Linked DNA regions of Azotobacter salinestris. The protein of the gene in region 1 interacts with the protein of each later gene in a pairwise test. Links are inferred from orthologs where the notes say so. Each region holds a gene or a part of one and is shown on either strand. Other genes may lie near its edges.

Region 1 (6,478 bases):
ACCACCCGCAATTCCTTCGGCATCGAGAAGGTGACATTCTCCTCCCGTCCAGTAAGCTCCTCGACATCGGCGATGCCCCACTGCTGCAAACGCTCGATGACTCCGCGCACCAGCACTTCCGGAGCCGAGGCGCCGGCAGTGATGCCGACACGCAGGACATTTTCGAACCATTCGCGGCGCAGATCCTCGGCACCGTCGACCAGATAGGCGGGGACCCCCATGCGCTCGGCCAGCTCGCGCAGGCGATTGGAATTGGAGCTGCTGGGACTGCCGACCACCAGCACCAGTTGACACTCGCTGGCCAGTTGCTTGACCGCGTCCTGGCGGTTCTGGGTGGCATAGCAGATATCGTCCTTGCGCGGGCCACCAATGCTCGGAAAGCGGGCGCGCAAGGCATCGATCACCCGGGCGGCGTCGTCCATGGACAGGGTGGTCTGGGTGACGAAAGCCAGGAATCCGGGATTGCGCACCTGCAGGCGGGCGACATCCTCCTCGTCCTCCACCAGATAGATGGCGCCACCCTTGGCCGTATCGTACTGCCCCATGGTGCCCACCACTTCCGGATGCCCCTGGTGGCCGATGAGAATGCACTCGCGGCCGTCGCGACTGTAGCGAGCGACCTCCAGGTGCACCTTGGTCACCAGCGGACAGGTGGCGTCGAACACCTTGAGCCCGCGCCGCTCGGCCTCCTGGCGCACCGCCTGGGACACGCCGTGGGCGCTGAAGATGACGATGACGTTGTCCGGCACCTGATCCAGCTCCTCGACGAAGATGGCTCCGCGCGAGCGCAGGTCCTCCACCACGAACTTGTTGTGCACCACCTCATGGCGCACGTAGATCGGCGGGCCGAAGACCTCCAGGGCGCGGTTGACGATCTCGATGGCGCGATCGACGCCAGCGCAGAAGCCACGGGGATTGGCGAGCTTGATGTGCATGGGGGCCTCGGCGGGAAATGGCGGGTGACGGCCGCGGCGGGTCTCGCCCGCCGGATCTCCGATGCTCAGACGGGTTTGACCTCGAGGATTTCCACCTCGAAGGTCAAGTCGCGTCCGGCCAGCGGATGATTGAAGTCGACGGTGACCTGCTTGTCGTCGAAGGACTTGACGACCCCCGGCATCTCGCCGCTGGCTGCGTCGTTGAAGATCACCAGCAGGCCTTCCGAGAGTTCCATGCCCTCGAACTGGCTGCGTGGCATGACCTGCACGTTCTGTGGGTTGGGCCGGCCGAAGCCCTGCTCCGGCGCGATCGGCAGGGCGCGCCGGTCGCCGGCCTTGAGGCCGTAGAGGGACAGCTCGAAACCGGGCAACAGATTGCCATCGCCGACCCGAAAGGTGGCCGGACGCTTGTCGAAGGTGCTGTCGACCACATCGCCCGAGTCGAGCTTGATGGCAAAATGTAGGGTGACTTCCCGATCGGGACCGATACGCAGCTCAGTCATGGGCGGTTTCTCCGGACTTCTTGCTGATGAACATATCCAGCGCCAGCATGATGGCGCCCACGGTAATGGCACTGTCGGCCAGGTTGAATGCCGGGAAGAACCAGCGGTCCTGCCAGTGCACCAGGATGAAGTCGATCACATGGCCATAGGCCACACGATCGAACAGATTGCCCACGGCGCCGCCCAGCACCAGAGCCAGAGCGACGGCCAGCCAGGTCTCGGCGGCCTGGAGGCGCTTGAGCCAGACCACCAGCACGCCACTGACTGCGATGGCGATCAGGGCGAACAGCCAGCGCTGCCAGCCGGACTCGCCGGCGAGGAAGCTGAAGGCGGCGCCGGTATTGTAGGCCAGGGTCCAGCTGAACAGACCGGGAACGATCTCGATCTGCTGGTAGAGTCGCAGGGTGCCCTCGAAATAGAGCTTGCTGGCCTGGTCGAGGACGAATACCAGCAGGCTCAGCCAGAGCCAGGGAAGCTTGCCGAAACGGGAATTCATGGGCGCATACCTGACCTGCCGCGCCTGCAATGCAGATCACGCATGCCGGCGGACCTCGCCTTCGCCCTGGATGTTCTCCACGCAGCGCCCGCAGATTTCCGGATGCGCCGGATCGGCGCCGACGTCTTCGCGGTGGTGCCAGCAGCGGGCGCATTTGACGTGGGCCGACTTGACTACCCGGATCCGCAGACCGCCGACCTCGGTATCCACCGCATCGGCCGGCGCGGCCTCGAGGGGCTGGACCCGGGCGGCTGAGGTGATCAGCACGAAGCGCAGCTCGTCGCCCAGCAGGGCCAGGCGTTCGGCCAAGACCGGCTCGGCGAACAGGGTGACCTCGGCCTGCAGGTTGCCACCGATGGCCTTAGCATTGCGCTGGTTCTCCAGCTCCTTGTTCACCGCGGCCTTGACCGCCATGACCCGCTCCCAGAAGGCGCGATCCAGGGCGAAGCCTTCCGGCAGTGCGCAGAGACCCTGATACCAGGTGTTGAGCATCACCGACTCGTTGCGCTCGCCCGGCAGATACTGCCAGATCTCCTCGGCGGTGAACGCCAGGATCGGTGCGATCCAGCGCACCAGCGCCTCGCCGATGTGGTACATGGCGCTCTGGCAGGAGCGACGCGCCACGCTGTCGGTGGCACAGGTGTACTGGCGGTCCTTGATGATGTCGAGGTAGAAGCCGCCCAGCTCCTGCACGCAGAAGTTGTGCACCTTCTGGTAGACGACCCAGAAGCGATAGCTGTCGAAAGCCTCCTCGATCTCGCGCTGCAGCAGCAGGGCGCGGTCCACCGCCCAGCGATCCAGCGCCAGCATGTCCTCGGCAGCCAGCAGATCCTTCGCCGGATCGAAGCCGTTGAGGTTGGAAAGCAGGAAGCGCGCAGTGTTGCGGATGCGCCGGTAGGCGTCGGCACTGCGCTGGAGGATCTGCTTGGACACCGCCATCTCGCCGGAGTAGTCGGTCGCCGATACCCACAGGCGCAGGATGTCGGCGCCCATGCTGTCGGTGATTTCCTGCGGGGCGATGACGTTGCCGAGGGACTTGGACATCTTGCGGCCGTTCTCGTCCACGGTGAAGCCGTGGGTCAGCAGGCCGCGGTACGGCGCATGACCGTCGATGGCCGCGCCGGTCAAGAGCGAGGAATGGAACCAGCCGCGGTGCTGGTCGGAACCCTCCAGGTAGAGGTCGGCGCGCGGGCCCTGGTCATGACCCATGGGATGCGAGCCGCGCATCACGTGCCAGTGGGTGGTGCCCGAGTCGAACCAGACGTCCAGGGTGTCGGCGATCTTGTCGTACTGTGCGGCCTCGGCACCGAGCAGTTCGGCCGGATCGAGCCTGAACCAGGCCTCGATGCCTTCGCGCTCGACGCGCTTGGCCACCTCTTCCATCAGCTCGACGGTGCGCGGATGCAGCTCGCCGCTTTCCTTGTGCAGGAAGAAGGGAATCGGCACCCCCCAGTTGCGCTGGCGCGAGATGCACCAGTCCGGACGGCCGGCGATCATCCCGTGCAGGCGCGCCTGGCCCCAGGCGGGGACGAACTGGGTCTGCTCGATGGCTGCCAGGGCGCGCTCGCGCAGGGTGCTGCCATCCTTGGCCCGGCTGTCCATGCCGACGAACCACTGGGCAGTGGCGCGGTAGATCAGCGGGGTCTTGTGCCGCCAGCAGTGCATGTAGCTGTGCTGGATGCTCTCGTGCTTGAGCAGGGCGCCGACCTCGGCGAGCTTGGCGACGATGTTCGGGTTGGCCTTCCAGATGAACTGGCCGCCAAAGAACGGCAGCGACTCCACATATACGCCGTTGCTCTGCACTGGGCTGAGGATCTCGTCGTTGCTCATGCCGTACTGTTTGCAGGAGCGGAAGTCGTCCTCGCCGTAGGCCGGCGCCGAGTGGACGATGCCGGTGCCGGCGTCCAGCCCGACGTAGTCGGCCAGGTAGACCGGCGAGAGGCGCTCGTAGAACGGATGGCGGAAGCGGATCAGCTCCAGGGCCTCGCCTTTTGCGGTGGCCAGCACCTGCCCCTGCAGGCCGTAGCGGGTCAGGCAACCCTCGACCAGTTCCTCGGCCAGCACCAGCAGCCGCTCGCCGGTGTCGACCAGCGCATAGGTGAAGTCCGGATGGACGTTCAGCGCCTGGTTGGCCGGAATGGTCCAGGGAGTGGTGGTCCAGATGACGATGCCGGCCGGCTTGGCCAGGCTCGCCAGACCGAAGGCGGCGGCCAGCTTGTCGGCATCCTCGACCGGAAAGAGCACGTCGATGGCATCGGACTTCTTGTCCTGATACTCGACCTCCGCCTCGGCCAGCGCCGAGCCACAGTCGAAGCACCAGTTCACCGGCTTCAGGCCCTTAAACACGAAGCCGCCCTCGACCATTTTCGCCAGGGCGCGGATTTCCCCGGCCTCGTTGGCGAACTCCATGGTCTTGTAGGGGTTTTCCCAGTCGCCGAGCACGCCGAGGCGGATGAAATCGGCCTTCTGCCCCTCGACCTGCTCGGCGGCATAGGCGCGGCAACGCTCGCGGGTCAGATCCGCCGGCTGGTTCTTGCCGAAGGTGGTCTCTACCTTGTGCTCGATGGGCAGGCCATGGCAGTCCCAGCCCGGCACATAGGGGGCATCGAAGCCGGCGAGGGTCTTCGAGCGGACGATCATGTCCTTGATGATCTTGTTGACCGCATGGCCGATGTGAATGTTGCCGTTGGCATAGGGCGGGCCGTCGTGCAGGATGAACTTCGGACGTCCCTCACCGATCTGCCGCAGCTTCTGATACAGGCCAATGCTGTTCCAGCGCTTCAGCGTCTCCGGCTCGCGCTGCGGCAGGCCGGCCTTCATCGGGAATGCCGTTTCCGGCAGGTTGAGGGTCGCTTTGTAGTCGGTCATCGTCATTCGGGCTCGTGAGTAAGCGGTTTACCCTGCCAGTAGGCACGGGCGACGGCGATATCGGAGTCGATCGCCGCTTTCAGCGCATCCAGGGAAGAGAAGCGTTCCTCGTCGCGCAGCTTGTGATGAAAGGTGACGCGCAGGTGCCGGCCGTACAGATCGCCGGCGAAATCCAGCAGATGCATCTCCAAATGGGCGCGGCCGTCGCCCGCCACCGAGGGACGCATGCCGATGTTGGCCACTCCCGGCCAGCACCGCCCATCCAGCTCGGTGCTCACCAGGTAGACGCCGGTGAGCGGCACCCGACGGCGCTTGAGCTGCACGTTGGCGGTCGGCGCGCCGAGCTGGCGACCCAGCTTCTGGCCATGCAGTACCCGGCCGCAGAGGCTGAAGGGGCGGCCGAGCAGGCGCTCGGCCAGGGACAGATCGCCGTGGCTCAGGGCCGCGCGCAGCCGCGTGCTGCTGACGCGCAGACCGTCCACCTCGACGGTGATTGCTGCCTCGACGGTAAAGCCCTCGGCCGCACCGGCCTGGCGCAGGAACTCGAAGTCGCCGGCACGATCGCAACCGAAGCGAAAGTCGTCACCGACCTCCAGATGGCGCACTCCCAACCCCTCGACCAGCACGCTCTGTACGAATGCCTGAGCGCTCAGCTCGCACAACCGGCGATTGAAGGGCAGACAAAGCACCCGGTCGACACCCTGTGCCGCAAGCAGCTCCAGCTTCTCCCGCAGACGAGTCAGGCGCGCCGGGGCACGCTGCGGACTGAAGAACTCCCGCGGCTGCGGCTCGAAGATCACCACGCAGCTGGGCAGGCCCGACTCGGTCGCGCGCTCGCGCAGGCGCGCGAGGATCGCCTGGTGGCCACGGTGGACACCGTCGAAATTCCCAATGGTGGCGACACAACCCCGATGCTGGGGCCGCAGATTATGGAGGCCTCGAACCAGCTGCATAGGAAACATCTTGCTTGCAAAGTGGCCGATTATACGCACAGCCGTGGCCTGGCAACAGGTCGGCAAGACGCCTACAGCCGCGGATCGCCGCCGGCAACGCCGACGGCACGACAACCTGTACGGCGCATCCCTGGGCTAGGTGATCGACTTGCGGGAGAAATCCCGCAACCGGAAGCCGAGCAGCAGCAACATGCCGAAATAGGTCACGACACCCGCCAGCACCAGCGCGCCCAGGCGTAGGAAACGCTCCGCCATCACGCCCTGCTCCCAGGCCGGCATCAGCTCCAACAGGCCGAGCAGCGCCATCCCCATCGCCAGCACGGCCATCAGCAGCTTGAGGAGGAACCGCCCCCACCCCGGCTGCGGCTCGAAGCGCCGCTGCTGGCGCAGCTTCCAATAGAGCAGACCAGCATTCAGGCAGGCCCCCAGCCCGATGGCCAGCGCCAGGCCGGCATGCGGAACGGGAAAGGTCAGAATGAAGGTCACGTTCATCACCTGGGTGACTCCCAGGGTCAGCATGGCGATGCGCACCGGCGTGCGGATGTTCTGCTGGGCGTAGAAGCCCGGCGCCAGCACCTTCACCAGGATGATCCCGAGCAGCCCGACCGCGTAGGCGACCAGGGCGTACTGGGTCATCAGGGCATCGTGGGCGGTGAACCTGCCGTACTGGAACAGCGACACGGTGAGCGGCTCGGCGAGAAGCGCCAGAGCCAGCGCACAGGG
Region 2 (2,875 bases), 1.3 Mb from region 1 along the record:
AACGTCGGCCACTTCCAGCCATTGGCCGACGACCTCGCCCAGGCCGACCTGCAGCTGCACCCACCAGACCCCGGCCAGCACGGTCTCCTGGATGCGCGCCGGGCGCTGGCCGCCGACCTGGATCGCCACCTCGCCCTCGCCGAGGATCTGCTGGAGCAGCTTCAGGTCGGCCTTGGGCTGGCGGTCGAGGCCGATCACCCGGCTCTGCTCGCCGATCCGGTAGGCGCCCAGCGCCTCCTGCAGCCGCTCCAGCAGCGCCAGGGCGATGGGGTGCGCGCCCAGTTGCCCGGGCTCCGGCAGCGCAGGACGCTCGAAGGTGTGCATCTCGCGCGGCATCGGCAGGTAGTCGAGCCGGTCCTTTTCGCCGTGCGAGCCGGGGCCGAAGCCGGGTGGGAGAAGGGGCAGATCGCCGGTCATGGTTCGCTAATCTCCATTTGGCTACAGGAAGGTGCGCCGCCATCCAGCGACAGCACGGGAATGCGTGGCAGGTCCTCGGGTTCGCCGGCGAGGATCGCCGGGATGCGCTCGAGGTATTCGCCCCAGTTCAGCACCCGCGACAGGCTGCCCAGGTAACGCCCCTCCTTGAGGAACACCAGGCTCGGCCAGACGGAAAAACCGTAGCGCCCCTGCAGGCCGGCCTCGTCTTCACCGGCGATCAGCGCCGGACTGAGCTGCGGGAAGGCCTTGACCAGCTCCGGCAGGATCACCGCGACGTCGAGCGACTCGGGAAAGCGCTTGGGGTCGCCGGCGAAGAACAGCACGGAGAACGGCTGCGCCTGCACCTGGCGGTCGAGACCGGCGGCGTCCAGCAGGGGGTAGCCGAGCGTCGCGGTCAGACGCTCGATCAGGGGGTGGCTCATGGGCTATTCGGCTCCTTGGGGGGCAGTTGCGCCTGCAGGTGGGGCGGCAGTTGCGGCTCACGGTCGAGGTCGGCGAACAGGCCGTCGAGGGCGGCCAGGTCGCCCGCCTGCACGGCCTGCAGCGCGCGCAGGGCCTCGCGGATCTGCGCGGCGCGCCCGGCATCGAGGGCTTCGCGGGCGGCATCGAGGAACACCAGCAGCCAGTCGCCGGGCGCCGGCGGCTCGATCAGCCGCGTGTCGATCCAGCGCGCGCCGCGCTCGTCGCCGCACAGGGCGCGGCCCGGCGCGCACTCCAGCACCTGCAGGGGAATACCGATGCACATGCTCAGTCCTCCTCCCGGCCCGGCTGCGCGATGAAGCGGATGTCGCCGTGACGGTAGGCCACGTCCTCGGCCGGACGCTCGGCCTCGTAGCGGCCGAGGGCCAGCTGCGCCGGCGCCAGTTGCTCGGCGTCGCCGTCGCGCGGCGCGGCGAACACCCCGCGCTCGGCGAGGAAGGCCAGGGCGACCTGCAGCGCCGGCTCCAGCTGGGCACGTACCGGCTCGCGCAGGCTGCCGCCGAAGTCCTCCAGTTCCTCGGGCTGCACGCCGATCAGCAGCAGCTCGCGCGGATAGGCACCGGTGAACGCGGCCAGCGCCAGCACGTCCTGGAAGCCGGTCTGGTGCAGGCTCATGCGCTTGGCGCCCATGAACCTGGGCACCTCGTCGTCGCGCACGAGCTTCAGGGTGCCGGGTGCCAGGCCGTAGTCGACGGCGTCGAAGACGATCAGGCAGTCGGCCTGCTGGACGTGCTGCACCAGATAGATGCCCTGGGTGCCGCCGTCCATCAGCCGCACGCTGTCGGGGAAGCGGTAGCGCTCGTTGAGCAGCTCGACACAGCGCACGCCGAAGCCTTCGTCCGCCCAGAGCAGATTGCCGATGCCGAGAATGAGGATGTTGGGGCTGGAGCCTGTCATGGATCGTTTACCACCGGGCGTTGTGGCCCGGACCGTGGGTCAACTCGCACGTCCCTGATGGCGAAAACCCGGGGCGACACAGCGACCCGGGTGGTGAAAAACGGTGCGGCGCAGACTGCCTGCGCCCCCTGGCGGTGCGCCAGCGGCGGTCAGTCCGGCCGGTCGTCCTTGAACATCCGCCAGCCGCCGACCATGGTGGAGATCAGCGACTGCCGGGACACGATGTCTTCGCGCACGGCCAGATAGACGTGGATCATGACGAAGACGACGAGGTACCACATGCCAAGATGATGCCAGGTGTGCACGTCCTGGCTCTGGCCGAACAGCGGGATCACCCAGCCGAACAGCCGGTCGGCCCAGCTGCCCTGCCCCAGCCCCTCGGCGTAGAGGGCGAAGCCGGTGACGCTCATGAACACCGCGCCGATCACGAAGAAGCAGAACATCGCCAGTTGGCCCAGCGGGTTGTGGCCGATGTACTTCTTCGGGGTCTTCTCGAGGAACAGGTACCAGCGCACCTCGTGCCACAGCTCCTTCCACCAGGCCTTGCGGTGCACCGGCACGAGGAACAGCTCGCGGGCGTGGTGGTTGCCGACGAAGGCCCAGTAGACCCGGCCGACGAAGCCGATGGCCAGCACGTAGCCGGCGGCGAAGTGAGCGAAGCGGATGTAGCCCATCAGGTAGTTGTCCATCGCCTCGCCGGGCATCGTCGGCAGCGGCGCGCCGATGAAGTAGCCGGTCACGCCAAGCACGACGATCGACAGCGCCGTGAGCCAGTGCCAGAGGCGCAGCGGCGCCTCGTAGACGTACACCGCGGTCTGCTTGCGGACCTTCTCCTGGCCGTCGCCGGCCTCCAGGGATTTTTCCAGTGCCATCGCGCAATCCTCCGGTTCAGCGGACCTTCACCCGGGTCAGCTCCTGGCCGTCCGGCGACATCACGTGGGTCGAGCAGGCCAGACAGGGGTCGAAGCTGTGCAGGGTGCGCAGGATCTCCACCGGCTCGTCCGGACGCTCCATCTTCGTGTTGAGCAGCGCGGCCTCGTAGGCGCCGATGTTGCCCAGA

What was found.
Region 2: the proteins of ileS (region 1) and GCU53_RS13495 interact in binary tests that used the Escherichia coli proteins (3 or more experiments, as listed by UniProt). The link is inferred for Azotobacter salinestris from one-to-one orthologs.

Annotation. Positions count from the first base shown.
Region 1 is NZ_CP045302.1:1,640,200-1,646,677, forward strand. Bases 1,771-5,109 are described here. They hold ileS (isoleucine--tRNA ligase), read right to left. Parts: upstream 4,803-5,109; coding sequence 1,971-4,802; downstream 1,771-1,970. Other genes in these bases: lspA (signal peptidase II), read right to left, coding at 1,771-1,934; ribF (bifunctional riboflavin kinase/FAD synthetase), read right to left, coding at 4,805-5,109. Outside these bases: ispH (4-hydroxy-3-methylbut-2-enyl diphosphate reductase), read right to left, coding at 1-935; GCU53_RS07750 (FKBP-type peptidyl-prolyl cis-trans isomerase), read right to left, coding at 1,001-1,438; more of lspA, read right to left, coding at 1,431-1,770; more of ribF, read right to left, coding at 5,110-5,755; murein biosynthesis integral membrane protein MurJ, read right to left, coding at 5,891-6,478. UniProt on the Escherichia coli protein: Catalyzes the attachment of isoleucine to tRNA(Ile). As IleRS can inadvertently accommodate and process structurally similar amino acids such as valine, to avoid such errors it has two additional distinct tRNA(Ile)-dependent editing activities.
Region 2 is NZ_CP045302.1:2,898,785-2,901,659, reverse strand. It holds GCU53_RS13495 (HyaD/HybD family hydrogenase maturation endopeptidase), read right to left. Parts: upstream 1,816-2,875; coding sequence 1,186-1,815; downstream 1-1,185. Other genes in the region: GCU53_RS13485 (nickel-dependent hydrogenase large subunit), read right to left, coding at 2,704-2,875; cybH (Ni/Fe-hydrogenase, b-type cytochrome subunit), read right to left, coding at 1,965-2,687; hypC (HypC/HybG/HupF family hydrogenase formation chaperone), read right to left, coding at 857-1,183; GCU53_RS13505 (thioredoxin domain-containing protein), read right to left, coding at 414-860; GCU53_RS13510 (hydrogenase expression/formation protein), read right to left, coding at 1-417.